DNA from 2 places in the Shimazuella sp. NTD247 genome. Region 2 is predicted to be linked to the other one. Evidence: riboswitches for the same ligand, from Rfam matches in the RefSeq annotation. Region 2 holds a riboswitch; the other holds the start of a gene.
The links. Region 2 has a riboswitch for S-adenosylmethionine ahead of metH (methionine synthase). Riboswitches for the same ligand answer to the same signal wherever they lie in the genome.
Positions count from the first base shown of each region.

Region 1 (15,779 bases), 340 kb from region 2:
CGTTATGATGCGTATTCCTGTCAAAGCTAACGCTTTACTGGAACGAATTAATGCTTCATCTCCTTGGGGTGATTTTGCAGCTTCTCGAAATTCAACCGTATGCGGAACGAGATCAGCTGAGCCAATCTTGATATACCCGTGAACCGTAGGCACAACATGACTGACATTCCCTGCATCTGTGGAACCTAAACCAGAAACATCATCTACGATTACTTCTCCTAGCTTTTCTAATTCTTCTATGAGAATGGCATCAAAGGTTGGGTTTAAGATGAGTTCATCAATTTCATTTTGTAAAGGTTTGATCTCTACGCGACTTCCAGTAGCCAGTGCAGCGCCTTCTGCGATGGCTTTTACTTTTTTAGTCACTTCGTCCAATGTTTTGCGTTTTGCTGCCCGCAAATAAAATCTCGCTTCTGCGTATTCTGGAACAATATTCGGTGCATCCCCGCCATGAGTGATTACACCATGCATGCGAACATCATCTGGAACATGCTGCCGTAATGCATTGATCCCATTGTAAAGTTGGATTACTGCGTCCAAAGCATTAATTCCCTTATCAGGGGCAGCAGCAGCATGAGCAGCTTTACCATAGAAGGAGAAAATAAGCGGATCCAGTGCAAGAGATGGTGTTGTTTTCGCAGTTTCACTATTTGGATGCAGCATAGCGCAAACATCAATACCAGTAAAACGATTATCTTTGACAAAACTAGCTTTGGCACTTCCATTTGGCCCTCCTTCTTCTGCTGGCGTGCCAAACACTACCACTTCCCCGCCTATTTCTTCAATGACTTCTCCTAACGCTATTCCAGCTGCTACACTTGCTGTGCCAATGATGTTATGTCCACAAGCATGTCCCAAACCTGGCAAAGCATCATATTCCGCTAGATATCCAATTACGGGACCGGATATGTTGCTTTTTTTCCGAGCGATAAACCCAGTTGGGTGCCCAGCTACATCTGTTTCGACTATAAATCCATATTCTTCTAATAATCGTATATGAATACCACTTGCATAATACTCTTCATTGCCAATCTCCGGATGTTCATGAATATCATGGCTGATCTGTATTAATCGTTCTCGATTCTCTTCTATAAATTGAGCCACTTTTTCACGAACTGATATTGTTTTGGTTGTCATTGGATTCACTCACCTTTTAAAGATTTTCGATTTCGGAGACAGGAACCACGGTAGGAATTACACCGCCGTTATAAACTTTTTTAATATATGCTGCAACTTCAGGAGATTGATAGATTTTCACTAGCTTCTGCAAATTGGCATTATTTTTATTTTTTGTTTGCGTTGCGATAATATTGATATAAGGTTTTGCTGTTTTATCCTCTTTAAAAATCGGATCTGTCACTGGGCTTAATCCAGCACTTACAGCTATGCCATTATTGATTACTGCTGCAGCAGCATCATCCATCGAACGTGGTGTTTGCGGAGCAGCAACGGTAACGATTTTTAAGTTTTTCGGATTGGAAGCAATTGCCTCTGTCAAACCTTTGCCGTTAAAACCATCTTTTAATTTTAGCAAACCTGCTTTTTCCAAAAGCAGCAATGCTCGACCACCATTGCTTGCTTCATTTGGAATGGTTATCGTTGCACCATCTGGGATTTGACTAATATCTTTATACTTTTTGGAGTAAACACCCATGGGAGCAAGCACAGTTGTACCAATGGCACTTAAATCAAGTTTTCTTTGTTTTTTAAATTCATTAAAGTAAGAAACTGTTTGAAAAGCATTTGCATCTAAACTGCCATCTGCCAGAGATAGATTAGGCTGCACATAATCATTAAAAGTAACAACTTGAATCGTTAAACCTTGTTTTTGTGCTTGTTGTTTAATAAACTCCCAAACTTTTGTATCAGAACTGCTTATTCCTACTTTTATTGTCTGATTATCTTTACTTGAGCAGCCTGCCACCAATCCTACAAGTAGCAGTAGTGCTATAACAATAGATGATATTTTTTTCATATTATTTTCTCCTCACTAATCGGGCTAAATAATTTCCTAAAGTTTGTACAAGTTGAACAATGATAATTAATAAGATCACCGTAATAATCACAACACGCACTTCAAACTGGTTATAGCCGTATGTAATCGCAAGATCTCCTAATCCACCTCCGCCAACTGCACCTGCCATTGCACTGGCACCAATCAATCCAATCGTAGCAATCGTCGCCGCTAAAAATAGAGAGCTCAGGGATTCCGGCAAAAGAAATCGCCAAATGATTTGCCAAGGAGTAGCACCCATCGCTTGGGCTGCCTCCACCACTCCGTTATCTACTTCTAATAAAGAATTTTCTACTAAACGTGCAAAATAAGGGGCTGCATAAAAAATAAGAGGAACAATCGCTGCCGCAGTGCCTATTGATGAACCGGTTACCAAACGAGTAAAAGGAATAATGGCAACCAATAAAATAATAAATGGGACTGACCGAAATATATTGATGATGGTATTTAATATCGTAAACACAACTTTATTTTCCAAAATATGGTCCGATCTTGTCACTACGAGTACAACGCCTAATGGAAAACCTAGAAGTATGGAAAATACAAGCGATACAAAAACCATAATAAGCGTTGCCAAAATGCCATCTACTAACTGCGGCCAAAAAACAGCCCAATCAAACACCATCTCCTTTCACCTCCCTTACAAATACTTTTCTATCTTTTAAATAACGAATAACTTCTTCCACTTTTTTTTCATCACTTTCAATACTGATTAACAAATCTCCAAAAGGCCTACTTTGCAATTCGGTTATATTTCCTTGCAAAATGTTGATATTGGTCTGGAATTTTCTGATTGTTTCTGCAATCAAAGGCTCTGTTGCATTACTCCCGGTAAATGTAATGCGATAAATCTTTACTTGTTCTTTTAATAAACTTCGAATACTTATTGGAAGTTGTTGTTGAAAAATTGTACTCACAAACCGTTTTGCTGTATCTGATTTTGGATTGGTAAATACATCGTAGACAAAACCTTGCTCTACAATCCTCCCCTGATCCAAAACCGCAACCCGATCACAAAGTTTGCGAACAACATCCATTTCATGTGTGATTAATAAAATGGTAATTCCATAGTTTTTATTCACCCTACGTAATAGATCAAGTACGGACTTAGTTGTATCAGGATCAAGGGCAGATGTTGCTTCGTCACACAATAAAATATGAGGATCAGTTGCTAAAGCTCTAGCAATCCCAACTCGTTGTTTTTGTCCGCCTGAAAGCTGTCCGGGATAATAATCTACCCGATCCGCAAGACCAACAAAATCAAGCAATTCGAGTACTCTATTCTCTACCTCTCCTTTTTTCTTTCCAGTTAAATAGAGTGGTAAAGCCACATTGTGAAACACCGTCTTTGTTTCTAACAAATGAAACTGCTGAAATATCATTCCTATTTTTCTACGTGTTTCTCGGAGTTGATTTGCTGACAAAGTAGATAAAGAGATACCATCAACCTTGACTTCTCCTGAAGTTGGTTTCTCCAAGAAATTAACTGAACGGAGCAAAGAGCTTTTCCCAGCTCCACTTACACCGACAACACCAAAAATTTCTCCTTTTTGCACATGAAGAGATACTTCCTTTAAAGCATCTACGGCAGGTGAACCAGGATAGCGTTTGCTGATATCTACTAATTCAATCAATCTTCTTCCTCCTCTCACAAAAAGTTTAAACGAAAAACAAAAAACGCCTCTTTCTAAAAATAGAAAGAGGCGTTTTAAATGTTTATCCGTTCATTTAAGTAACTCTTCCCATCTTCCAAGCATTCCGCTTGCTGGAATTAGCACAGTATCAAATGATCTGTTGCTGAGATATCAAAGGGCCAGTCCCTCCATCTCTCTCGATAAGAAGTGATATTTAATTTTTTTCATTTTATATTTAAATACAAAGTATGTCAATCTGTTTTTAGGAATCACTGTAATTAAAAAGAAAATTATACAGTTAGATATACTGCCAACACAATACAGTTAATTGAGCTTAGGAAAAACAATCAATTAATGAAGGGATAGAACCAATTTAGATATTGATATTGAATTAAATGATTTTTTAGAAATCAACTTTTTGAGACTCTCCACGACTAAAGTCGTGGGATTCTTAGGTAGTTCTGCTACATGCGTCCATTTCTGTTTTGTGCAACTCCTAAGTTTGGGGCTGTCTCATCAGCCCATCCCATGCAGTTAGAAGTGTACCCACATGGGCGGAACGCCTGTTACCAGCGCTCTAGTTCTTTTCCTGCCTCTAATGGTTTTACTCGGTGGGAGACGTATCCATTTGCCACCGAAACCCTATACCACTACATTTTCAAAGAACAAACCTACTACCAGTAGGATGATCACCGATCATGTGTTCTAATATACAAAGATTTGTTGTTCTTGCAACCCCTTTTTTTGGGGTTTCGAACAACGCTGCTTTTCATCCCACGATTGAAACCGTGGATTTTCTCGCTCGAAATACGAACAAAAACACTTGATTGAAATCATATCAACTGTCGTAACCGTGTTCAACTTGACAAAAAGGAAAGACTTTGCTCTAATATGAATGAATATATTAATATTCATTCATGTCTCTAAAAAACAAGATTCGAAATTATGGAGGAAGGAAAGAACGATATGAAAAAGTTTGTCACCCACCCGCTAGGATTTAGTGCAACCATTTTGATCGTTACGTTACTTTGGGCGAGTCCAGCTCCTCTTATCAAACTCAGCTATAAATGGCTATCCATCCAGACACATGACTATAGTACAGAACTTGTCTTTGCTGGTTATCGCTTCCTCTTATCTGCGCTTATTCTGTACGTTTTTATTCGACTCATCAGCAAAAAACGTGTCTTCCAGCGCTCTGCATTTCGCTCTTTGAGCAAAGTCGGATTTGTACAAAACTTTTTGCAATATATTTTCTTCTATGTAGGAGTAAGCATCTCCTCAAGTATGACTACGGTTATACTTACAGGAACTTCAACCTTGTTTCAAATTTTGATAGCACACTTTATTGATACAAATGATCGGTTGAATTTACGCAAAGCATTGGGCATCAGCATCGGATTTTTAGGGATCGTCGTTGTGAGTCTGCATTCGATTTCCATGGAGATAGGATTTGGACTGGGAGAAATTTTACTGCTCCTCTCTAATTTAGCAGCTGCTTCAGGAAATCTATTAGCACGGCACGAATCTGCTAGATTTGAAATTGATATCATCACCTTTTATCAATTGTTTGTCGGTTCCTTATGCCTTATCAGTGTAGGTATTTGGAAAGCTGGTTTTTTACCTTTTCATTTTGATATTCAATCAGGACTTACGTTTGTCTACTTATCATTGGTAGCATTGATCGGAACATTTTTTTGGAATATTTTACTTCGCTATCATCCAGTGAGCAAAGCATCTGTCTTTCTTTTTTTGATCCCGATATTTGGTGTGTTTTATTCTTCCATCCTCCTGTCTGAAAAATTGAGTATCTTGACTTTTGGTGGACTGGTTCTCGTTTGCCTTGGTATCATGGTGGTGAATAAGAGAACAAAAAATAAAGAACAAGTGATATCGGGAATTACTTCATAATCCCTTTGTTCCACATTACTCGGAATCAGTTATGATGTTTAATATTTCATAGATGACGAGAAAAGTATCACCGAATGATTTGGTGTTTCATTCAAAAATAAGGGTTTAAATTAACCCCTATGTAGAATTGACAAAAAGGGAAGTCTCTGCTTTAATATGAATGAATTAAATAATATTCATTCGAAAGAGGGGGGTTTATTGAAGGATAAAAAAGCGGATATTTTCCGATGTGGAAAAGAGTTATTCTTGACAAAAGGGTTTAAAGATACGAACATTTCCGACATCGCTAAAAATGCTGGTATCGGAGTTGGTACGTTCTATAACTACTATCCATCAAAAGAAAAACTGTTCGTAGAAATCTACACAAAAGAAAACGAGCAACTGAAAAAGGCGATCATGGAATCTCTTGATCTGAATCAAGATCCTGTTTCCATTGTAAAAGAAATAGTAGAACAAAACATACATGCCATCCATTCAAATCCAATACTGAAAGAATGGTATAACCCGGATTTTTTTCACAAATTGGAAAAAATCTACCATAAAGAAAGTGCAGAGAGTAATGATTCCTTGCCTAATATGTATAAGGAATTATTTAAGAAATGGAAAATGGAGGGCCGAATAAGAGAAGATATAGATGATGAACTGCTTCTTGCTTTTTTCGATTCATTAGTCTATATCGATACACATAAGGAAGAAATCGGGATTCAACATTTTCCGCAAATTATTCTGTATTTAGCAGAATTTATCATAAGGGGTTTAACTAATTTCCAAAAATAGTGTATGATCACCCCTGTTTTTTTGATTTTGAGTGAATGAATATTTTATAATTCATTCATTATCGAATCTTAACTTATCAGTAAGTTGTTGTTCCACAGTTTATAGAAATTTGAATGAGGTGAATAGTATGGAATCGATCACAAACTCTCCATCTAAGAGATCGGCTATCCTTGCAATGTATGCTGGTCTTGTGCTTACCATTATAACCATGATCATCTTGTATGTTGACCATTTCACTGTCCACGTACTAGCAAACCACATCAAGGACAGCTACCCTTCATACAGTCAATCGCGCATTGACTCAGCAGTTATGATCTATCTTATCTATTTGTCCATCATTGGAGTGCTGGGCATCCTCAGTTGGCTTAATGTGATTTGGGGCTCCAGAGAAGACAAACGATGGACCCGATGGGCGGCAACTGGGATGTTCATACTCAGTACGATCATCGCTCTATTCAATCTACTTGTAAAAGACACTTCCGGAGACACTGGCCTGCCGCCGTTGTTAGGCTTGGTTGGATTGCTACCGTGCCTAGCAGGACTTCTGGTCGTCATTCTGCTATGGAAAACTCCGAAAGCATGAGTTCCATACTTTCGATAAATGCTTAAGACAAGTGAGTACCAAATGGGTTTTGATGAAAAAAGCAAAGAGACAAAAAACTTTTGGAGTAGGGGATTTATGAAAAATAAGCACAGGATTGATATATTTGAAGATTATGTAGAAATAGGAATGAGAGAGTCAAACTTACCTTGTATAGCAATTGGACTTGCAAAAGATGGTTAGGTTTTCTATGAAAAAGGTTTTGGTTTTCGTGATGAGGAAAACTCTCCTCGCATGATCCGATTGCCTGAGGATTCTCCTATTAATTATTATGAAAGTGGAAAAACAGTTTTTACAATATATGGGTAATTATCAATCTGAGACTATGAATTTATCTCTATCGATATAAACGGAAATCAACTGCAAGCACAAGTTCTTACTTCTCCAATAATGTTAAACCTATTTCAAAAAGATATATTTCTATTGAAAGGAACGATGGATTATGTATACTTTGACAGAAATGCAAATAATGAGATCATCTCCATGTATTATAAAGGACTTAAGTTCTTGAAAACTTAATCTAATATACGCCAGAAGAGAGGAATCATCGAGAAATTCTATCGTAATATACAAAATATTTTTATATCACATATATTTAGCGAATTCAAAAAGCCCCACCATATTCACTAGGAAAAGTAAAGGAGATATTTTTTATGAGAAACGAATCACTGATCGTACAAACCACTCTTGGTGCGCTTCAAGGTATTCGGAGGAAAGGTGTAATTCAGTTTCGTGGTGTTCCTTATGCTGATGCACCTGAAGGGGAATTTCGCTTTTCGCCTACACGCCCTGTATCTGCTTGGACGGGAATTCGAGATGCAAATATACATGGCAATATTGCACCCCAACCTCCTTCTCCAATACGCAATGTAGTCGGAGATTCTCCTGAACTGCCACAAGGAGAAGACTGCTTATCCCTCACGATTTCCACGCCTGCCATTGATGTGGAAAAACGTCCTGTTGCCGTTTGGATACATGGCGGACATTATATGACTGGCGCTGGGTCGCTAGACTGGTACGACGGAGCAGAACTTTCTAACGATGGAAACATCGTTACCGTGGGAGTTAATTATCGACTGGGTGCTTTTGGATTTTTGCATTATCCTGGGGTTAGCGATGGGAAAATGTGGTTTTATGACATTCTTACCGCTCTGAGATGGGTGCAAGATCATATTGCGTGCTTTGGTGGTGATCCTGAACGGATCACTGTTATGGGACAATCAGCAGGAGCAAATGCAATTATGTGCCTACTGGCAATGCCAGAAGCTCATGGTCTTTTCCAAAGAGCTATATTACAAAGTGCGTCCGTAGGTCTTCCTCCTAGATCGGAAGCAGAAGCATTTGAATATGGCAAGCGGTTTCTGGATATTTTGAATGTTGATCAGAGTGATCCAAAAGTAATCATCACTCAATTGAATGCCATATCGTCTACTCAAATCATACAAGCATCGGAAAAATTGGCTCAGGAAATTACGCGTTTTGGTGAAGTTGCTCTCCCTTTTATGCCAGTATTCGATTCTCTTTCTACTACTGATCGTTTTATTGAGAAGACTGCACAAGGTGCGGCTAAAGCAGGTGTTGATCTCATTATTGGTACCACTACTGAAGAGGGTAATACTCTTTTTCGAAACATGAAAGACCCTGATCCAGCTTTGGTGCATGAGCGTTTTATTGCTTTAACTGGGAAAAAAGATGCACTCGAGCAATACCGCCAACGAAGACCCGGCAGCACAAATATCGATCTGCTATCTGACTTGATGACTGACTATACTTTTCTGTTTCCTTCTCTTAGGTTAGCGGAAGCAGTTCATAAAGCTGGCTGTCGTGCTTGGGTTTATCAGTTTGATTGGGCACCACCTGGATCTCCCCTTAAAGCCTGCCATTGTCTAGAAGTGCCATTTGTTTTCGGAAATCTCGAAGCATGTAGTGATGCGCCGATGTTGCAAGGGGCTGATTCAGAGGTTGTTGCTGATTTATCAGCTGCTATTAGTAGTGCTTGGATAGGGTTTATACGAACTGGCAATCCTGGTGTTTCCATCCCATGGCCGTCTTATGAGCCAAATCAGAGAAAAACCATGCGATATGCTTCTGTTATTGGCACTGTAGGTGACTTAGCTGAGATAAATCGCTTCTGAAAAATAGAATAATTAAGTGCATTGATTTACAAGAAACGTCATGCTTTGTAGGTCAATTGAGTGAAGTTAGATGTTAATTAGTATAAGGCAGATGCCATTAAATCAAACATTATATATGGAACCTAAAACAACGAGTCCCATTGATAATTCTCCTCCTTTGCAAGAGAACGATTAGGATTCATCATGAATAGAGCAAATAAACCAACTGCTTAACATACTAGTAGTTGGTTTATTTGTATGGAAACTCTGTTTCGATGCACAAATTTTCTTTTTTAGATACTATGATTTCTTTTTGACAACTCCATACGGCTAAAGCCGTTGGATTCTTGGGACGATAGCCTCATGACTATTTCATTACCAAGCTAACCCCGTGCGCCCCACGGTTTATGTTTGTTGATTTCTTCTTTGCCGCGAGCAAACTTGGTTTTCGTCTGTCACAACTATACATATATTTAACATGGGAATGTTTGTTTGTGAATTTGCTTTTTCCAAAGATTGAACTAGTGAAGGAAAATTCCTTACCCTCGTTCAACGCTCGCTTTCATCCCACGATTTAAACCGTGGGTTTTCTCGCTCGCAATGTTATAAAATATTCTGTTGCAAGATTGACAATTTTTTCTTTTTAAAGATACACTTAAGTAAGTGTATTTCTATTCAACCAAAAGGTAGGCATCATGACATACAATGATCTACTGGGCATCGAACTACCAAAACCTACACATGACTCATTTTATCTTGAAGGTACAAATGGCATTTTGATTATCATCATTCCTGGATGGTCAGAAACTCCTATGTCCATCCTACCTGCTGCCTATTACTTGAATAGCCTAGGATATTCTGTTTTTGTGCCTGATTACCCACCTTACTCCATTCATCTCATTTGGCAGGACTGGTGGAAATCAATTTGGTCTCAGATTTATAAATGTAAGCAGTTTGGAGTAAAAAAAGTAGTTTTGGCAGGCTTTTCGATGGGAGGGCTTTTTTCGATCCAAGCTACTATTCTCGCAGATCGATTGGAAAAGGTATGCGGATTGGAAGTAATCGGAAATATTCCCATTAGCTCTCCATTCTACTTGAATCCGCTTTTCGAACACCTTTTGGGTAATCTCCATCGCTCTACTTTTGATCGAAAAATCGCCTATGGGATCAATCGAGTCCGCCCGACAATTTATTTTAAACCATCTGATGTCCCCTTTGCTTCTTATCGCGGATCAGAGGAATATCGTCCTATTCACTCCGTTTTTGAACTTTATCGGGTCATCCATTTTACAAATCGTCTTGTGAAACATACAGAAATCAAAAAGCCAACCATGGTGTTGCTTGCACAAGATGACGAAGTAGTTGATATTAAGAGAACCATGCGACGAGTGCGTAAATATGTAACAAATCATGTGTATGTCCTTTCAGGACAGCACAACTGTCTGTTGGATTATTCATGTAGACAAGTCTGTGAAATGATTCACTGGTTTATTAGACAAATAAACGAATAAAAATCAGTGAAACGGCAGCTATCTTACTTGGGTAGCCGCCGTTCAAGTTTTATATTTAGTTTTAAGCAGACATTTCCTTTATTCGTGGTGGGCAGAACATTAATTCTACCCACCTTTTTACACTTAGAAATGACTATTTGGTAACCCTTACTTTCAGATTTGTATTTCGAACAGCAGCTTGAACAGAGATATTATACCCTTCCACATCTACTGAACGAGCATACATACCATTTGAAAGAAGTTCCTGAACAGAGAGTGCATTGGAAACGACTCTTCCATTGTAGTAAATTACAACTCGCCCGCTCTCAATCTTGATCAGAAAAAAAGAGACTTTCACTTCTTGTCCATTTTTAGGAAGAAGATTTCCGCTTTCATTAACTCTCATTTCATCCCCTAAGTGTTGGATTATCTGGACCACTTCATTATACAACAATTATCAGATTTTTTCTTACTATCCAAAAAAACCCCTCCATAGAGGGGTTAACCATCAAGACCAGACACTGTGTTCACGAAAGATTCGATTGCATTCTTGGAGACGGTCTTCCATTTCTTGTTCATTGCTTGCTACCACAACTAATGATGCCATATGATCGACACTTGATTTGGGTCCGTCAAATTTTTCTCCTGGCTTGGCCAATAAGCGGTATTCAGTGACATAATCCGGCCAAACTTCAGCACTAAAACCTTGAAACACACCTTTTCGCGGGGGAAGGAGAGCAGAACCTGTTAGTACGCTCGGTTTCACTTGCTTTCTGCCGCCAGTGGGCAATTCTAAAGGAATACCCAACTGAGAATAAATCCAACATTTATTCAAATTAATACCAAATGACTGATCAATTTGGATATTGACTCTACCTCCACCCGTTCTGCTCGCAATTTCACAAAGTATAATATTGTCATCAGGAGTATGGAAAAATTCTGCATGAAATGGTGTATGCTCAGGAGGAGCCATAATACGTAGGTGTTTCGCTGCTCTATCTGACATCCTTAAGGCTAGTTCACTTGATTGGTCAACAATATAACTCCCTGTAAATTTCCCTTCTTCGTGAAAGGATAAACATGATTCTACGTATTTACTTACAGACGTGAATACTAATTCTCCATGATAAATAAACCCATCAACATGGTACAAATCTCCTTCTACAAACTTTTCTACTTCCCAGCCATGGGGAACTCCTTGTTGCAAAAGAGTGAATAATTCCTCATGAGTTTCAATAACAGTTGTACCAACAGACCCTGCACTATCGATCGGTTTTAGTACAACAGGTAATTTATGCTGTTCCACAAACTCTAGTAAATCAAAACTATTTTCTACTGCTTTGAATGCTGGAGAAGGCAGCCCATGTCCCATTGCTAATTCCTTCATTTTAATCTTACTGCGAAAATTCCAAGCGCTATCCCATGTTTGTCCTTCAATTCCAAATCGATCGCGCAAATACGCTGCACGTAAAACATCACGTTCAGATAGACCAATAACAGCCCTATATTTGTAGCGATCATATAACTCAATAGCACGCGCTTCTACATTTGCATTATAGTTATAATTGGGAAAAGACTCAAAGTAGGCAAAATTACTTGCAGTAAAATCTGCTTCATAATCATCTGCTGTCAACAAAATAAGATCCTCATGCAAATCTTTTAGCCAATCTTCATATGGAGCAAGGTCACGTGCAACACGATTTAATATTAAAATACTCATCTCATCACTCTTTTCTGAATATTTAAAATTATCTTTACCCTTGTTTTACACTTTCACACCGATATGAAACTTTACTTCCAATATGAAGACTGTTCAAACCAATTAGCTACATACGTTAGACGTTCTTCTATCTCTTCTTCAGTCATTCCTTGGACAACAAACGATGCTATATGATCCACACTTAATTTGGGATGATCGTAACTTTCTCCTGGTTTTGCTAGCATACGATATTCCGTTACCCAAGAAGGGGGGCTTTCCAAAGGTCCAGAAACAAACTCTGCTTTTCGTGGAGGAATCAATACATCCCCTGTAAGAATCCTCTGCTCTCGCTGCATAACACTTGCTGCTGTTTCACGCATATCGACACCACATTGTGCTTGCACCCAAGCTTTAGTCAAATGCAAACCATATGCTTCCTCCAAATAGGCATCCAAACGACCCCCACCTGTACGGCTAGCAATCTCACACAATATAATTTCATCTTCAGGCGTATGAAACAATTCTGTATGAAAAGCTGTATGTGAAGGGGTATCCAATACTTGCAATAATTGAATTGTAAAATTTGAAAACCTTTGAAACATAGGGTTTTGACGACTTATCAGATAACTTGCATTATACCCGCCTGATTGATATGCTAGGCACCCGCTTGCATATTTGGAAACAGAGATAAATGCGACCTCTCCTTCGGTAACGAGACCATCCACATGATACATATCTCCAGAGATAAATGTTTCTACCTCTGTAGAATGTTGTATGCCTTGTTCTAGAGCGACCTCTAAATCCAATTGATTATAAATAACTTGAATATTCTGCGATCCTGCTCCATCAATTGGTTTGATAATAGCTGGATATCCATACTTCTCTACAAAAGAGATGAGATCAAGGTGTGATCGAAGCGAAGCAAAACGCGGAACTGCTAAACCAGATGCTCGAGCGATTTGTTTCATTTGTGTCTTGTCCCGAAATTGAAATGCACTCCCCGGAAGCTGCCCCTTTAGATCTAGTTTTTCTCGTAAATAACTCGCTCGAAGAACATCTCTTTCTGAGATAGCGATAATCGTATGAAAATGATAACGCGCATATAATTCTATTGCACGGAGTTCAACTTTTCCATTTGTATCAAACCTTGAAAAGGATTCGATATAAGCATAGTCTTTTGCCGGGAAACTTTCGATTACTTCTTCATCTGATAGCAGAAGTAATTCCTCATCCAGACCATCGAGCCATTGTTCGTATTGGCAACGGTCATGGGCAAAACGATTAATTATTAAAATGCTCATAAAAAACCCCCAGTTCATGGAGTAAATATTTTTATAAGAAGAAATACACTCCTCTCTGTAATATTCGTGTAAAATTTCAACTGTCTTCGTTGGTCTGATTAAAATTATACCATTTCACCAAATCGTCAATCAACTATAAATAAAAAAAGTTTTCTAATAAAGAGAAATAGAATGAATCATCTGCCTCATCATTCCGGCATTGATTCATTCTATTTTCATTTCTAAATCATGATGGAAGAGTAAGTGCTTTCATAAATCTTTACACTTTCTTTTTCACGCATCATAATAATATAGTTGATATACAGCTGCCACATCGCTTGCCAGTATGGATCGTTATCGGGTTTGTACACCACATTCAATCCGATTTTTTTTGCATCCTGGTAATTGATGACTTGACCATGATTTGGATACTTCTCAATGTTGATCAGTTCTTCTGCGATCCGCTTTGCTTCATTAATCTGATTTTTAAACATCGAACGCGAAAGCCATTTCACAGCTAAACGTTTCGAATGTTCAATCGATTTCAAACAATAATCGATTAAAGCTGCATCCACACCCTTAAGAAATGGATAGTACGCTGGATTTAATGCTTGTCCGTTAGCATGTTCTTTTTTTATCATCTCCAAACCATTTAAAAAGGCTTGGGCAGGACGAAATGCAAGACCAAAAGCAGTGGGGATTGTAACTTGCGGGTCAATGGGGCCTAATTCTGATGTGTTACTCATTACAATTTCATCTGCTGCCAAGCTAACAAGCGTTGCAGCACTTTTCGCAGCTTGAGGGACAACAACACGCAAATGCTTTGTTTTAGCTAATAATGTATGAACAATAATTTCCGCTGCATTGGGATCGCCACCCGGACTTTGGATGATCAGATCTACATCACTATCTTTGTCCAAGTTAGAGACCATTTCACTAAAAGGTGCAATATCTTCCCGAGTAATTGCACTTTCTGGATGATTAAAATTCGCTATATAGACGATTATCCTGCGTTTTGTCGCTTTTTCAATCTCTTGGATAAAAGATTGTCTTGTGTAGCGATCCCGGTGAACAGCATGATACAGCGGTTGATTTGGCGGTAGATGTGACATACTTGGAGATGAGAAATCCACGCCCACCCCCCTTTCTTAAATCGACCGATAGGGTCTCCCATATAATTTTTTCCGCTCTGGTTTTTCTTCTATTGCTTCCATATTTTTTTCAAATTCTTGAAAAGTCTTTATAAACATTTCAAAGTTTTTATCTGTATTCGTCTCTGTGACAAATTGCTGTTTTGCTCTAAGAAGTGATTGGAACAACCAAAAAACCCCCTTTGATAAACTCGATCAAACTTAGTATATGCAGCCTAGTGAATATGATGAACGGCAACATATATAAACTCGACACTAGACATTCTCATTTTAACATGATTGGGCCAAGCGTGTATATAATCGGAACTAGTAGTTTGTTTCGTTGTTTAATCATTCACTTATAAATATAGACATGATACTATTTGAGTGTTAAACAAGTTATCTCAACTAGGAGCAGATATGCAAACAATTCAAAATCATGAAATCGTATTTGTGACCGAAGGGGTGCATATTAAGATTGAGGAAGGAAAACTGATTCGCGGTGATCTTCCAGAGGAAAAATTTATCGAGAACATTGCGATTCTGGACTTTGAGGTCTACATTTTGATCGGCACTTATAATTCAATGAAAGTTACAAATATGAAGTTTCTTGTATCTAACAATAGGATTGATCTGTATTCTGCCTAGTTAAAATGCCTAGTTGGTCAACATCAACTAGGCACCATCATTATTTCGAAAATGTATAAGCAACCGTAATCAAACTATCGCCCAATGTCGCCGGCACATTGGCATAACGAGTCCACAAATACTCCTCTAATTTCCGTTTGTCTTCCCCTTCCACACGGCCATTTTCATATGTATACACGATAAATGGAATATCTGAACCGGCTTTTGCCAGCTCATCCACGATCACTCTGACCCTTGCATCTTGATTATTTCCCCATGCTGTCTTATAACGATACACGATAATATCAAATGCATTTTCAAATAATTTTTCTTTAAACAGATGCTCATCAAACGGCATGATGGTTATATCCGTAATTCCTCTGCGTTCAATCGGTTTTAATTCCCTCGACTTCATCAATTGAATATCTTCTTTGGAACCCGTAACCAAAACACGCACTTTTTTATAAGCTAATTCTCTCTCAATCATCCGTTGTAATGTCTTCTT
Region 1 covers NZ_JCAJZU010000001.1:69,233-85,011, reverse strand. Annotated here, with positions in the region: gene AC5WOC_RS00395 (M20 family metallopeptidase) at 1-1,137, opposite strand, end outside; gene AC5WOC_RS00390 (MetQ/NlpA family ABC transporter substrate-binding protein) at 1,154-1,975, opposite strand; gene AC5WOC_RS00385 (methionine ABC transporter permease) at 1,977-2,639, opposite strand; gene AC5WOC_RS00380 (methionine ABC transporter ATP-binding protein) at 2,629-3,648, opposite strand; SAM riboswitch class I at 3,754-3,855, opposite strand; gene AC5WOC_RS00375 (DMT family transporter) at 4,615-5,556, shown strand; gene AC5WOC_RS00370 (TetR/AcrR family transcriptional regulator) at 5,755-6,333, shown strand; gene AC5WOC_RS00365 (hypothetical protein) at 6,461-6,916, shown strand; gene AC5WOC_RS00360 (hypothetical protein) at 6,959-7,117, shown strand; gene AC5WOC_RS00355 (carboxylesterase/lipase family protein) at 7,588-9,069, shown strand; gene AC5WOC_RS00350 (alpha/beta hydrolase) at 9,744-10,559, shown strand; gene AC5WOC_RS00345 (hypothetical protein) at 10,693-10,944, opposite strand; gene AC5WOC_RS00340 (ATP-grasp domain-containing protein) at 11,047-12,258, opposite strand; gene AC5WOC_RS00335 (ATP-grasp domain-containing protein) at 12,330-13,538, opposite strand; gene AC5WOC_RS00330 (SDH family Clp fold serine proteinase) at 13,760-14,650, opposite strand; gene AC5WOC_RS00325 (hypothetical protein) at 14,666-14,836, opposite strand; gene AC5WOC_RS00320 (hypothetical protein) at 15,068-15,295, shown strand; gene AC5WOC_RS00315 (hypothetical protein) at 15,336-15,779, opposite strand, start outside.
Region 1: it holds a riboswitch for S-adenosylmethionine, as region 2 does, so the genes downstream of both, AC5WOC_RS00380 (methionine ABC transporter ATP-binding protein) here and metH (methionine synthase) in region 2, are expected to answer to the same signal.

Region 2 (15,779 bases):
TCCAAGGAAGTGCTCGCTCCATAAATGTATCCCTCTGTTCAGAAGATAAGGTTTGGAAAATATCTTTTACATATTCATCTGCTTGATTAAACCTATCTTTTACAGCCTGTAGATCCATTTGTTGAAGAAATGCATTAGGAACAAATGGTTTTTTTGTTTTTAATAGAACAAAAGAGCCAAGCCAAGCGATATAACATTCAGCTACATGAACAAGTAAATTGCGAATGGAAGAATATCCAAATCCAGTCATCTGTCGTGTAAAGTCGTCTGGATCTAATTCATCACAAAAATCAAACAAGACATTTCTTGATTCTTTCACCCATTCATATTGGGTTTGATTCATTTTTCTACACCTCGAAAGAAAACATGTAAATGCAAATATGGTATTATTATTTCATATCTGTTCTACTCACACAAAATGTAAAATCTACCTCGACCTAAAACACTAGGAATTGCAGTGTAGAACAAAGCAAGGAGGAAGATAATTTTTGAAAAAACCATTGTTGGTGGGGTTGATTTGGAGACCACATATTGAATTTCAGCGTTTGAAAGAACGACCAGCCATATGGATTTCATTGTTGCTCATTTGTATCATACATGTGATAGCAATGTTGTTTGCAACAAGGGTGAAAACAGAGCAGTGGGATGTAAATGCGGTGCAAACTCCACCTCATGTATCGTATACGTATATGTCCGCTGGTTTGTTGTTAGCTGATTTGTTTTCTTTTCTACTAATTATTTGTTTTACAGCGCTTTTATTATATGTAATAACAAAAGCATTTCACTTATCAATACCTATCAAAACTTTACTTTCTTTATCTATTTTTTTACAAGTAATACCTGCAGTTGAATTAATTATACAAGCGATTGCCCATGTTACTGAGTGGAAAAAGAACTTTTTTACTTATAATTTACAAGATTTTTTGCAAGTTCCGGTAGGACACCTGTCTATTGCATTTAGCTTTATTTCTATCTTCACGATATGGAATTGGATAGTAACGATAATAGGATATAAAAAAGTGATGGACTTGCCAGTATCCGTCGTAATCGTAACAACTTTTGTTTTGTGGTATTTGCCTTTACTAATCAGTAGTTTTATCCTTACTCCATTAGGATGAACAAATAAGGGACAAAAAAGTAGATCAAATCGGTCTACTTTTCTGCCTTTTGGTTCAATTATGATAAAATAAAGATAGACGACGATTTTTTAAGAATAAAAAGTATCTAAAATCAAAATATTAGAACTGCTTAATTTTTCCTTCAAATAATCAATAAGTGTTTCTCTCCATTCTTCTGCTAACTTTTTTTCAGCTTCCAAGTTATTTAATATACCTTTAATAATAGTTTTACAATCTTCCAGAACTTCTTTATCTAACTGAACTTGTTCATCCATATCGGAAAAGTTCTTGAATTCATCCAACAGGGAAGGTTCTATAGTTTCTATTAATTTATCCAATAAGGGCAAGCTGTTCGACAGAGTAGTTGTAGATAAAAAATGTTTTATCGTTTCGATGTCGTTTTCATCTGACAAAAGTTTTTTTTTGGTTTCAATTTCCATTAACGTAGATCCCAGTATGTGATTGAAATCGTCAAGATCATCATAAAATGTTTCCTGATAATATTCTGGCATTTTTATAACTCCCTTCATTTCGTACGTAAAAGATAGAGGAGGAATGAAATAGTGATACCGAAATGTCCCGATGTACCTCCCTTAACAGCACAACAAATTAAAGCTTTAACAAATATCGTTTTTCTGGAGAAAAAGTTACTTGTTCAGCCCATAAACAAATGTGATGTATTATTTGTATTTGGAGGAACACATCCAGGATGTTGGCAAACTGCTCTCCAATTATATCAAAAAATGAACATAGATAAGATAATCGTAACAGGAGGGGTAAAACAAAAAGCGATTCGTCATTCAACATGGACATACGGCAATAGATCAGAAGCAGGTTTTATGCAAGAGATGTTAGTTGCTTCAGGTGTGCCGGAAAATATTATTTTTGTGGAGGATCAATCTACCGATTCGCTTGAAAATATCTTATTTTCCAAACACCTGATTGATTTTTCTGCCATTCATACCTTTGGTTTTGTTTGTAAGAGTTATGGTGCAGGAAGACAGTATCGAACATTACAAAAACATTTACCAAATACACTTTCATTTGTTCCTTTTCCTTTCGATACATCTCCTTGGGAGGATCAAGTTATCACACGTACCAATTGGATGAATAAAGCATTTAGCAGGTCTTTTGTATTTGGTGAATATCTTCGAATTGTTCACTATGGACAAAAGGGAGATATTATTTCGCTTGCAGAAACAATTCCGGGTTTATGATACAATGCAGTAGGATACTTATCAAAATACATTGAGATAGGTTTTTTTGTGTTACCATCACACATGTAGGGAGGAAACAAAATGAGTACAAGTTTAACTCAATCGATTACATTACATAATGGTGTTAAAATGCCGGTATTGGGTTTAGGAGTTTGGAAGTCTCCTGAAGGTGAAGTTGTAGAACAGGCAGTGGAACACGCGATTCAAGTAGGTTATCGTAGTATTGACACTGCAAAAGTTTATAAAAATGAAGCAGGTGTGGGAAAAGCAATTGCTAGAAGCGATATTGATCGAGAGCAATTATTTATCACCACAAAAGTGTGGAACAGTGATCAAGGATATGATTCTACATTAAACGCTTTTGAAGAGAGCAGAAAAAGATTAGGTTTGGATTATATTGACCTTTATCTTATACATTGGCCAGTTGCAGATAAATATACAGAGACGTGGCGTGCACTGGAAACTTTATATAAAAAAAAGAAAGTAAGGGCGATTGGAGTTAGTAATTTCCAAACACATCATTTGGAAAAATTGATTGCAAATGCTGAGATTGTACCAATGGTAAATCAAGTTGAGTTTCATCCATACTTGACACAAAATACATTGCGAGAATTCTGCGAGAAGCATCAAATTCAAATAGAAGCATGGAGCCCACTCATGCAAGGGCATTTTTTAGAAGATCAATTGATTTTACAACTAGCAGAAAAATACGGACGCACACCTGCGCAAATTATCCTTCGCTGGGATATACAAAAAAATGTCATCACCATTCCAAAATCAATTACACCTAGCCGGATTGAAGAGAATGCAAATATTTTTGACTTTCACTTAGAGGCGGAAGATGTTACAAAACTTGATCAACAAAACAAAGACTATCGTTTTGGTCCAGACCCAGATAATTTTGATTTTTAAGCAACGGAGCCCCAAAAAGAAACCATGTCAAAAACATGGTTTCTTTTTTTACAAAACGGTATAGTAGAAGGACAACAGATGAAAATCATTGGGAGATAGCCATGAAAATTTATCAAAATCGAACCGCAACAATGAACCAATTTTCCAAAAATGTACTGAAGTTTTTCTTTTTTCTTTCTGTGACTTTTTTTTGTTTAACTATATTTTTCGGGATAGTAGAATTAAACGATTCAGCTAATTTTATATGGGAACGTTTACTGTTGTTAATTCCTGCTGTTTTCTTTGCCTATTTAGTCTATACTTCTTTTCGAAATTTCCGTTTGTATTATAGATTTTTAAAGATAAAAGAACCAGTTCTTACTATTACAAAAAAAGGTCTCACAAAATATGATATATCGTCTCAGCAATTTTTTCTCCCTTGGAATCAAATGGAAGGAATAGAATTCAAGCGTTTTGGTTTTCAATCGGGTTTGCTGACTATTAAAATGAAAGAAGGCAATGCATCTGCCCGTATTTCTTTAAAATCATTGGATGTAAAGTCAGATCAGATACTTCAAGAACTAAAAAAATATACGAAAGTGAACATAAAATAAAACAGCCAAAACGGCTGTTTTATTTTATGTTCTTCAGTAATTGTGCGGCGCGGTATCGTGAAAAGTTAAAAGAGGTCCAATGCTGATTTTCTTGTTGCAACCTTCCTTTTATTTCAGCCAGTTGTTTATCAATAACAGGTCTTAATCCAGGTTCTTTACGCAGTTCGATGAGAGCAGGGACAGCATCATATGACAGTTGTTGCAGATAATAGAGATCTACATATTTTGTGTCACCATATCGATCATATTCATCATAAGTATTGTTTTGATGGTTAGTAACCTGATTAGGATGCTGGTAGTATCGTTTTACATTTTGTTGTGCTATGAAGTGGTCGATATTTATATAATTTAATAAAACATACCAAACCAAAAAAACAACAACATAACTTTTAAATAAGGAAAGATCATTTTTCCATGTTTTGATTAGTGTCACAATAAATAAAAATAAAAGGAGAATCATGAACGAATGAACAAGCACACGTGTATAAGTATATCCATACATTTTCTCATATAAAGACAATTTCAAAAAAGCAGAAAGCAATATTAAACCTGTACAAGCAGTCAGCAAGCTGAGTAAAATTTGGATCGATCGATAAATAGAGGACTGAGTTTTTTTTACCAAATAGATTACTAGCATCACAATAAATATGTTTAATATAGTTACAGTAACCAGTTGGTCAAAACCTTCTGTTGCATATTGTGCATATGTAACATCTTTTGGCAGCAAATTTTTTGCTTCTCCGAATAAATAGGACACTTGAATAAAGGTGAACAGGACATAAATGAGGTTGATTAGAACAAGGATGGTTAACGTAATGATCCCATCAATATGTAATTTTCTCGCTTTGGTTGGTGATGAAGGAAGATGGATATATTCAGATGGATATTTTAACGACCATAGATACATGATGGCAGCAAATGAAAAAAACAATATAACCAAAAGATGTAAAGGCCATATACCTAAGTCAATCTTTCCAATTAGATTTGGAATGGCACTTATCCATGCATTGAAAATACTGTCAGCAGAACTCAGTAACATGACAATAATGCCAATAAGAGGCAAAGAAAATAAGATACCAATGACGATTTTACCAACTACTCCGTATGCTGTGCGTTTGCTTTTTGATCTCACCCATTCTCCAACAATTTTAAATGGAACCAATATATTTGCAAAAGATTCGATTGTTATCACAAATAATTGGGCGTAAAAAGCGACTTTGTTCCATGCATATTTATTGTTTTTGGTTAATAGTACCGACTGTATAAGAAAGAGTATACCAATCATTAGTATATTTATAGCCATGAAATCAGTACTAGAAAATAGAAGATACGTAAGACTTAATAAAAAGATAGGGATGTATAGAAACCATTCAAACGTCTTTTCAAATACGAATTTATCCCGGAAAATATAAAAGAAAAAAATAGAAAAGAGAATGCAAAAAATAGGAAATGAAACTCCGAGTGTCTTATCAAAAAATAAATAATCAAAGATTACCCCTAAAACGAAACTACCTAATAACAGTACTATATTCTTATCTGGTTGTTTGGTAGACTCTGTCATAAACAACCTCCTTGTATAATAATCTTTGGATATTATACACGAAAATTGAAATATTCACGAAAAATATATAGTCTTATATTTTTTCGTGATAAATGTTTAGTTACTTAAAAATGATAGATGGAATTGATTGGCATCGTATCAAAAAGATTTGGTTCAGAAAAGATCTTATATGCGAGTTCTCTTTTTTCTTTTTTAACTATTACTTGAATTTTACGTCCAAATGATCTCGGTTTTATTGATCGTATGTTTACATCGTTGGTATCGATATGTCTTCCTACTAATTCAGGTACATATGTTATACCTCTGTGCATAAGAGCATGAGCAACTAATGACTCGTTCCACGGTACATCAATAAATGTGGGCTCTGTTTGAAAGTGATTGGAAAAGGTTCGCAAAGATTGACGTAAATCGCTCGGATCATGCCACATATGTATTGGATAAGTGATGATATCTTGAAAATGAATCTCTTCATAGACAGACAATGGATGATTTTTCGGGATAACGAGTAAGTACCGTTCTGTGAATAAATGAATGATTTCTAAAGACGAAAATTCATCGTAATCTTGGACGATAGCCATGTCAATTTGCTCTTGTTCCACAGCATTAGCAAGCATCTGAGTAATGTCTTGAACAAATATTTTAGGAACAAAAGATAAATGTTTTTGATGAAAATAATTTGGCAAATAGTAATTTGCAATGCTGGGAAGCGCACCAATTCGAACTGTATTTTTACGTCGAAACTGGTGCAGATGTCTTTCTGTTTCCTTTAATTTTTCTAATATTGTATTTGCTTGGTTATACAAATATTGACCCGCCTCGGTTAACTCTATTCCTTTATGTGTTCGATCCATTAATCTGCAGTTGGTTTCTTCTTCTAATTTCAGCATTTGTTTAGTTAGGGCAGGTTGGGATATATATAGAATTTTGGAAGCTTTATTGATACTTCCTAATCGTACAGTAGTAACAAAATAGTATAGTTGTTGAAAAGTTAGCATAGATGTCCCTCTTTTTAAGATGTTATAACTTTTGGTTATAGGGGCTATAGATGTTTGCTATTACTTACCCCATTATTTGTTTTGCTATCATAAAACTTGCCAACAAAAAAGAAAAGAAAAAGAGTTGGTGGTAGTCAAAGCTTGTTAAGGAGGCAAACATGATTTTACAAAAAGTAGTACGCTCTTTGGTAGTTGCAAGTGTAGCAGTAGGGGGGATATTTGGTTCCTTATCCCAATCAGATGCAAAAATAGTAAATAAACATGTTTCCAAACCGCAAGTTCAGTATGAAAATTTACAAAATTATTTCACAGGATTTGATGGGACATTTGTAATGTTTGACACCAAACAAAACAAGTACACCATCTATAACAAGGAAAAAAGTGTCAAACGGGTATCGCCAAATTCTACTTTTAAAGTTCCACACGCCCTAATTGGTTTACAGACAGGAGTACTTAAAGATCAAAATACAACGTACCGATGGGATGGAACGGTTTATCCATTTGAAAGTTGGAACCAAGATCAAACCATGACAATGGCTGTTCAAAATTCAACGATTTGGTATTTTCAACGAGTCGCTCAATATGTAGGCACCCAACGTGAACAGCTATATCTAAATGCAATTCCATATGGAAATAAAAATATTTCTGGTGGATTGACAAACTTTTGGTTACAGTCTTCTTTGAAAATATCTCCTTTGGAACAAGTAGAATTTCTAAAAAGATTTTATAACTACCAGCTCCCATTTTCAAAACGAAATATTGATATTGTGAAACAAGTACTTGTTATGGAACACAAGAATGGAGCAACTTTATCAGGTAAAACGGGAACAGGTTGGGAAAATGCAGTGATTAATGGTACACCAATCAATGGCTGGTTTATCGGATATGTTGAAAAAGAAGGTAATACGTATATCTTTGCAACAAACATTGAAGCAGCGAATAATGCTAGCAGCAGCAAAGCAAAAGAAATTACATTGAATATATTAAAAGACAAGCATATTTATGAATAATCTACTTTTATCCCTGATTTCGGTCAGGGATTTTATTTATTTTTAACAGAAATGACACTAGAATCTCTCTTTTCAATAGTTAGATTTTTCGCTATGCTAAATATGCAACAGAGAGAAAAGATAGAGGAGAGAAAAATGAAGCAACTCAAAGTTTTTCTGTTTTTATCCATGGCAATTGTCATGGCTACACTAGTAGGTTTTACTGTGCCGGTTCAATCAAATGCAGCAGCCGCTTCCTATAAGATAGAGGTCAATAAAACAACCAATAAGCTTTATCTTTACCAGAATGGAAAAGTAATCAAAGTATTTCCTGTTGCTACTGGTGCTAATACAGCTAGAATTCCAGCTGGATCAAAAGTGATTCCAGCATCAGCAACTCCAGAGGGAACGTTTGCAATTGTATTAAAAACGGTTAATCCGCAATGGAAAAATGTTCCTGGAACAGTTAATGGAAAACCAAATCCAAATAACCCACTTGGAGTAAGATGGAATGGATTAAATGTTTTTGGTGATGGCGGAAGATATTATGGGATTCACGGGACCAATAATCCAAGTTCGATCGGTAAACATGTTTCTCATGGTTGTATACGCATGTTAAACAAAGATGTGGTTGAGTTGTTCAACATTGTGCCGCTGAATACTGCTGTATGGATTCATACGGGTGCAAGTGATGGAAAATGGAAAGGCGATCCCAAAGTAGGAGCAAAGTCTTTTTCCAATTTCAGTGCTTCCTATCCAGGTAAAAAGTATTTTACCAAAGGGGCAAATAACAAATATGTTTATCAACTAGGTGTCATGTTACAAAAAACTGGATATGGTAAACATTATCGTGTTGGGCCTTCTAACACATTTACCGAAGCTGATCGATTAAATGTACAAGAATTCCAATTAGCACAAGGATGGAAAGGTACCAAACCAGGGCAAGATGCGGATGGTTATCCAGGACCTGAAACTTGGAATCTTTTAGTGAAAAAGAGTGGCATCTTAAACGTGAATACTTCTAACAATTAGACTGATATGAAACAACTGCCAAACGAAGGTAGTTGTTTTTTCATTAGCATTTAGAATTAATGAATGCGAGTATAAGTATCTTTGAGCAATAAGCAACAGTTAGTAATTATGCAAAATGTAATTTTAAAATGGATCGAGCGTTTTCCGATTATCGTTATCATCGGTTCGGCTGTTTTGTCTTTACAGCTGCAAAGATGATTGTTAAAGAAAAATTATCCATGATTTCTTTGCAGTAAATCCTGTTCTACAATGGATTTTTATAGTTCTGATAGTAGTGGGAGTTGTAGTCATAGGAACATACCGTCAAAAAAAATATAAGAAAATGACGAAAATAAAAGTTTTAATTTGGATCATGGATAACACAGCAAACAAAATAAGTTTTGGATATCATTTTGATTAACAAATACAATAATCTAAAGAAAAGCCCATCATTGAGCAGATGGGCTTTTTCTTTAGATAGATTGGGTTATGCTCTCAAGTTGTTCATCTTTTTGACGAATATAATGTGTCAGCTCTGCACTCATTTGCCAAAAAGAAAACGGGGTGATCAAATAAATTCCATTAAATTTTCCCATTGCATGATCCAATAAATCTTTTGTAATAGTGATACCCAATTGTTTTGCTTTTGTTGGTTCGTTTGTTTGCGACATCAGCGTTAAAACATGTTCCGAGATTTTTATACCTGGTATTTCGTTATGCAAAAAAAGCGCATTGCGGTAACTAGTGATCGGCATGATTCCAATAAAAATGGGAATCAAAAGGTGTTTGGTAGCTTCATACAGCCGTTCGATACTTTCTGAATCATACAAAGGCTGTGTCATCACAAAATCGGCACCAGCTTCCACTTTTTTCTCCAAACGTTCTACTGCTTTTTCTATTTTCCTAACATGTGGATTAAATGCAGTGCCAACAAGGAAGCGGGCTGTTTGATTTAATTGTTTTCCAGAAAAAGAGATTCCTTGATTTAGTTGTTTGACCATACGTATTAGTTCAAAAGACGTGACATCATAGATGGAACTTGCGCCCGGTAGGTCACCAATACGAGAGGGATCCCCGGTGATAACTAGTATTTGATCAATGCCAAGTGCATGTAATCCCATGAGATGGGATTGTTGGCCAATCAAGTTTCGATCTCTGCATGCAATGTGTAGCAACGGATCAAGTCCCATCTCTGATTTCATGATAGCTCCTAGTGCTAGATTACTCATGCGAGTGGTAGCCAGCGCATTATCTGCCATTGTAATGGAATCGACTCCAGCTTCATGCAGCATGCGAACACCATGAAAGAATTCTCTTGTATCTAGATCTTTTGGAGTATCAAACTCACAAATAATCGTACGTTGTTTTTTTACTTTGGAAACAATGGAGTCTTTTTTTTGTTCTCTTATCGAGATTTTTTTGATTCGATGTGTAGATAATTCATCTATAGCAGGATTTTTCCTTTGCTTTGGCTTATATTTATCTACTATCTCTCTTATTTGTGTAATATGAGCCGGCTGGGTTCCACAACATCCACCAACGATAGAAACCCCTTGTTCCAATAACAATTCTGCTGTTTCTGCAAAGTAAGATGGATGCGATTTATGTTTCACTTCTCCATCTGAGATTCCGAGACGCCCGGCGTTCGGAAATGCAGACAGAAACAACGATTCTGGTAAAATACATTTTTCTAAACTGCGAAGGGTTTCTACTGGACCAAGGCGGCAATTTAATCCCACTCCATCCACTTTTCCATCTAGTTCAGCAAATGCTTCAGATAGGGAGTATGCATCTCTCGTGCGACCAACTTCTAGCAAAGAAAACTGTGCAAATAGCGGGATATTGGTTATGTTTCGTATTGCTTGAACGGCTATTTTCAATTCGTGTAAATCCAAAAATGTTTCTAAGAGTATTGCATCCACTCCTCCATATAAAAGAGCTGTAGCTTGTTCTTCGAACAGGTCCATGTACTCTTCCGGATTATACTCCATCACACGTCCAGCTAATATTGAACCGATAGATCCGAAAATATATGCATCGCCTTGTGCAGCTTCTTTTGCTATAGCAGCCGCCTCACGATTGATTTTGGCCACTTTGTTTTCTAGTCCATAACGGCATAAACGTTCCCTATTGGCACCATAAGTGTTTGTCTCTATCATTTTCGAACCTGCTTTAATATATGCTCGATGAACACTTTCGATAAGCGAAGGTTCACTGATATTCAATTCTTCTTGACAAGTGCGCACAGGGACACCTTGCTGAAACAAGTAAGTGGCCATTGCACCATCCCCGAGTAGTACTTGTTTTTTTAAATAATCGAGAATCGATTCTTTCAATGCAATCCCTCCTAAATAGCATTAAAGTAACGAGCTTGCGGATGAGCAAATACCATTGCTGATACTGAGGCTTCGGGCTCCATCATAAATCCGTCAGTTAACTCGATTCCGATATCTTCTGGTTGAAGGAGGTGAAATAGTTTTGCTTGATCTTCTAAGTTTGGACAGGCAGGGTAGCCAAAAGAAACACGAATACCTTGGTAGCGTGCACCAAAGCGCTCTTTCATGGTCATTTCCAATGGATCAGGAAATCCCCATGCATCGCGCATTGTTTGGTGTATTCGTTCTGCAAAACCTTCTGCTAATTCTAGTGCTAATGCTTGAATCATATGCGAATACAGGTAGGAACCACTTTGTTTCCAATTTTCCGCGAGTTGACGCACTCCTTTTCCAGCTGTTACAGCGAAAAATCCCACAAAATCCATTTCACCCGATTCTACTGGTCGTAGGAAATCAGATAAACATAAATAAGGTTCTGCTTGTTGCCTAGGGAAATGGAATCTTTCTACTATTTTCATATAGTTGGATGGGTCATATATCAGGATGGTATTTCCATCTGATTGTGCTGGATAAAACTGATACATTCCTTGTGGAATTAAATAATTTTGTGCAATTATTTCTTCCCATAATTGATCCACTTGTTGTTTTAATTCCATTGTTTTGCGATCTCGATCCGCTAATAAATGATCGATATTTCCTTTTATTCCTAGATGCCTACCTAGTAGCATCTGTTCGTTAATGTAAGGGCGTAAATGGGTCAGTGGGTAATTTCGCAAAATATGCCGGGAGAAATCTGGTGCTGGGAATAATTTTGTTTTTCGATCGATAGGTGATCGTACAACAGGAGTACGAATTGGTTCATTGATATACACATCTGAACGTTCTTTTTGCACGTTTTTTGCTTTTCTTTCCTGTTGATGTTCTATGATTAACTGACGTTTGCTTGGTGAACTTAGATTATTGGCTATTTCTAAACCATGCATCGCATCTTTTGCATAGAGTACTGGACCATCATAAGCAGGAGCAATTCGATTTTCTGTGAATTTCCGAGAAAGCGCAGCTCCACCCACTAATAAAGGTGTATGAATTCCGACGGATTGTAAATCTTGAGCTGTAAGTACCATTTGTTGTGCAGATTTAACCAATAAACCAGATAATCCGATAACATCGGGTCGTTCTTCCCGACAGGAAGCAATCAATTGTTCAGGTGTGACTTTGATCCCCAAGTTTACAATTTCATATCCATTGTTGGATAAAATAATTTCTACTAAGTTTTTTCCAATGTCATGAACATCTCCTTTTACCGTTGCAAGGATGATCTTTCCTTTGGATGATGTTTCTGTCTTGTCCATATGTGGTTCTAAATGAGTAACAGAAGCTTTCATTACTTCTGCGCTTTGCAGTACTTCTGCAACAATTAATTGATTGTCATTAAATAATCTCCCTACTTCATCCATGCCATTCATTAAAGGGCCATTGATAATATCAAGAGGAGCATAATTTTGTAAGGCTAGGTCTATATCAGCAATGAGGCCATCTTTTGATCCTTCTACAATGTAATTAGCCAGCCTTTCTTCCAAGGAAAGTTTTTTGGTGATTTGTTTTGTAGTTGTTTTTTTCTCTCGATAAAATGCTGTGAAAGCAGCTAAAACATCATCATAGTTGGAGTGACTAGTTTCGAATAGTAACTTTTTTGCCAATGTTTTTTCTTCATTTGGTATAGATGCATATCGTTCCAATCGCTCTGTATTTACAATCGCATAATCTAGACCAGCTTTCGTGCATTCATAAAGATACACAGCGTTGAGAACTTCACGTCCTGCATTTGGAAGTCCAAACGATACATTGGAAACGCCAAGAATGGTAGTACAAGCAGGAAGATGCTGCTTTATTAACTTGATTCCTTCCACTGTTTCCAAAGCAGAGCCGATATATTGTTCGTCTCCGGTCCCCACAGGAAAAACCAAAGGATCAAATATGATGTCTTGTGGATTGATATGGTACTTTTTTGTTAATAAGTCATAAGATCGTTTCGCTACTTCTAGTTTGCGTTCACGAGATACAGCCATTCCTTTTTCATCAATTGTGCCAACGACAACTGTAGCACCATATTGATGGATGAAGGGAACCACTTCAGCGAATCGTTCTTCGCCGTCTTCTAAGTTAATCGAATTAATAATTGCTTTCCCTTGTGAGTAAGAAAGTGCCATTTCAATAACGTTTGCATCGGTAGAATCTATCATGAGAGGAACTTTCACTTTTTTGGTGACGAATTGTAGGAATTTTTCCATGTCTTCATGCTCATCACGATCTGGATCTGCTAGACAAATATCAATAATTTGCGCTCCGCCTTTTACTTGTTTTCGAGCAACTTCCGAAGCTTCTTCGTATTTTTCTTCTGCAATCCATGACTTAAATAAGCGCGATCCGATGACATTAGTACGTTCGCCGACCAAGAGCGGACGGTTATCTTCTTCGACAAATACTGGTTCAATTCCAGATACTGCAGGAAGGTGAGGAAGGGCTAATTTGCGTGGTTGATATGCAGCAACGGCATTGCTGATCGCTTCGATATGTTCTGGAGTAGTACCACAACAACCTCCCACTAAATTTAACCAGCCGGCTTTTGCGAATTCTTCCAGTTTTTTTGCTAATGAAGATGGGGTTTCCAAATAGTTACCATCTTCATCAGGCAGACCGGCATTGGGATAACAAGAAGTAGCGCATGTTGCTAAATTAGCGAGTGTGCGTATATGATCTTTCATAAATTCTGGTCCAGTAGCGCAGTTTAAACCAATGGCAATAGGTTTAACATGCTCAACAGATAGATAAAACGATTCGATATTTTGCCCAGCGAGCATAGTACCCATTGGCTCAATTGTTCCAGAAATAATTAGTGGAACTCGTTTTCCGCTTTCATAAAAAGCTCGCTCGATGCCAATACAAGCAGCTTTGACATTTAACGTATCCTGTGATGTTTCAAGCAGTAATAGATCGATGTCTTCCATCAACAATGCTTTTACTTGTTCATAATAAGAGAAGGAGAGTTCTTGAAAAGTGATACCACCTGTTACCGTCAATGTTTTGGTTGTTGGACCAAGCGAGCCGGCAACATATCGAGGGTGTTCCTTTGTGTAAAAGCTGTCTCTTGCTGCACAAGCAATTTTTGCTGCTGCTTGATTGATAGCAGTAGTTCGGTGTTGAACGTCATATTCTTTTAAAACAACAGAGGTTGCACCAAATGTATTTGTTTCAATGATGTCAGCGCCAGCAGCTAAATATTCTTCATGTATTTTGAGAATAACATCTGGTCTGGTGATATTCAGTAATTCATTACAACCTTCGTACTCTTCTCCACCAAAGTCATCAGCTGTTAGGTTTGCACGTTGTAACATGGTTCCCATAGCTCCATCAATAATTAATATCTTTTCTTTTAAACGTTCTTCGAGTTGAATATGCTGCATGCTTCCCATCCTTTTTTTGGTCATAAAAAAACCTTTCATCCTATGAGATGAAAGGTGATCGAAATTTTATTTATCGACTCTCATCTCATGGAGTAATTCACTCCATAGGAATTGGCACCATATTAATCTTTTAAGATCAATTGGTTGCCGGGCTTCATCGGGCCAGTCCCTCCACCGCTCTTGATAAGAGATATATGCAATTGAAATGGTATAATCTAATCAATAATTATACTACAAAAATAATGAAAAAAGAAGATGCATGACAATTTATGGTTTCATTTACAGACAATGAGTTAAGGAGATGGAGTTGTAGTTGGAGAAACATGGTAATCAAGAAATTGCTGTTCAATTTGTTCAAGTGGAGAAATACTTCTTATCAAACGACAATACAAAAATTCATGTTCTAAAAAATATCAATGCTGAAGTTGCAAAAGGGAAAATAACGACAATTATTGGAGCTTCAGGCTCAGGTAAAAGCAGTTTATTATCTCTATGTAATTTATTACAAACACCAGATAAAGGAAGTATATTCATAAATGGGAAAGAAGTTCGAGAATGGACTGTGGAAGAGCTGCGGAAAAAAGTAGGTTTAGTTTTTCAAATGGCAACTATATTTCCAGGTACAGTGTTCGAAAATTTGAACATTGGTATGGCGCTTCATGGTAAACGTTTGGAGAAAGCAGAAACTTTACTCAATCAAGTGGGACTGCATGCAAGTATTTTACATCAAAATGCGGAAGGTTTGTCAGGTGGAGAAAAGCAGCGAATTGCTTTAGCACGAGTACTTGCAGTAGAGCCAAATATTTTATTGCTTGATGAAGTTACATCTGCATTGGATGTTTCGTCCACAAAAGAAATAGAATCATGGATAAAAGATATTAAAAAACAGCGGAATTTAACAGTATTGTGGGTCACTCACAGTTTAGAACAAGCCCGAAGAATAGGAGATTATACTTGGATGATGGAAAAGGGTGAAATTATTGAAGCCAACAGAACCCAAGAGTTTTTTGATAATCCCGTAACAGAGCGGTCAAAATTGTTTTTACAAGGAGAAGGAGGTGTACCTGTTTGAGTTTTCTCACTCTTTCCTTTGCACTAACATTTGTAGCTATTGCATTTTTTTTATCTCTTCTTTTTAAGTTGAAACTGGAAAAAGATATTGTAATAGCGACAATTCGCTCTGCTGTTCAGTTATTGTTTATAGGTTATCTATTAAAGGTGATTTTTCATCTGAGTAATCCAGTTTTTATGATTGTTTTGATTTTCATTATGATTGCTGTAGCAACACAAAATGCAAGCAGACATGGAAAATACTTATCTCATTCTCGGATGAGAGTATTGTTTGCTATTTCGCTTACAGAATTGCTCACACAGGGAGTATTGATCGGATTTAAAATCACACAACCAACACCGCAATATATTATTCCTACCAGTGGAATTATTGTGGGAAGTGCTATGATGAACGCTTCTTTGTTTTTAGATCGGTTTCAATCCGAAGTAAAAGCAAACAAACAAGAGATATTAACGATATTGTCGCTTGGCGGCACACCGAAACAGGCTGTATTTCCGTATTTAAAAACTGC
Region 2 covers NZ_JCAJZU010000001.1:407,872-423,650, forward strand. Annotated here, with positions in the region: gene AC5WOC_RS01920 (DinB family protein) at 1-343, opposite strand, end outside; gene AC5WOC_RS01925 (hypothetical protein) at 489-1,118, shown strand; gene AC5WOC_RS01930 (hypothetical protein) at 1,208-1,630, opposite strand; gene AC5WOC_RS01935 (YdcF family protein) at 1,682-2,335, shown strand; gene AC5WOC_RS01940 (aldo/keto reductase) at 2,417-3,247, shown strand; gene AC5WOC_RS01945 (hypothetical protein) at 3,349-3,840, shown strand; gene AC5WOC_RS01950 (DUF4153 domain-containing protein) at 3,860-5,401, opposite strand; gene AC5WOC_RS01955 (LysR family transcriptional regulator) at 5,506-6,396, opposite strand; gene blaOXA (class D beta-lactamase) at 6,555-7,406, shown strand; gene AC5WOC_RS01965 (L,D-transpeptidase family protein) at 7,542-8,417, shown strand; gene AC5WOC_RS01970 (bifunctional homocysteine S-methyltransferase/methylenetetrahydrofolate reductase) at 8,870-10,738, opposite strand; gene metH (methionine synthase) at 10,744-14,196, opposite strand; SAM riboswitch class I at 14,274-14,386, opposite strand; gene AC5WOC_RS01980 (ATP-binding cassette domain-containing protein) at 14,510-15,268, shown strand; gene AC5WOC_RS01985 (ABC transporter permease) at 15,265-15,779, shown strand, end outside.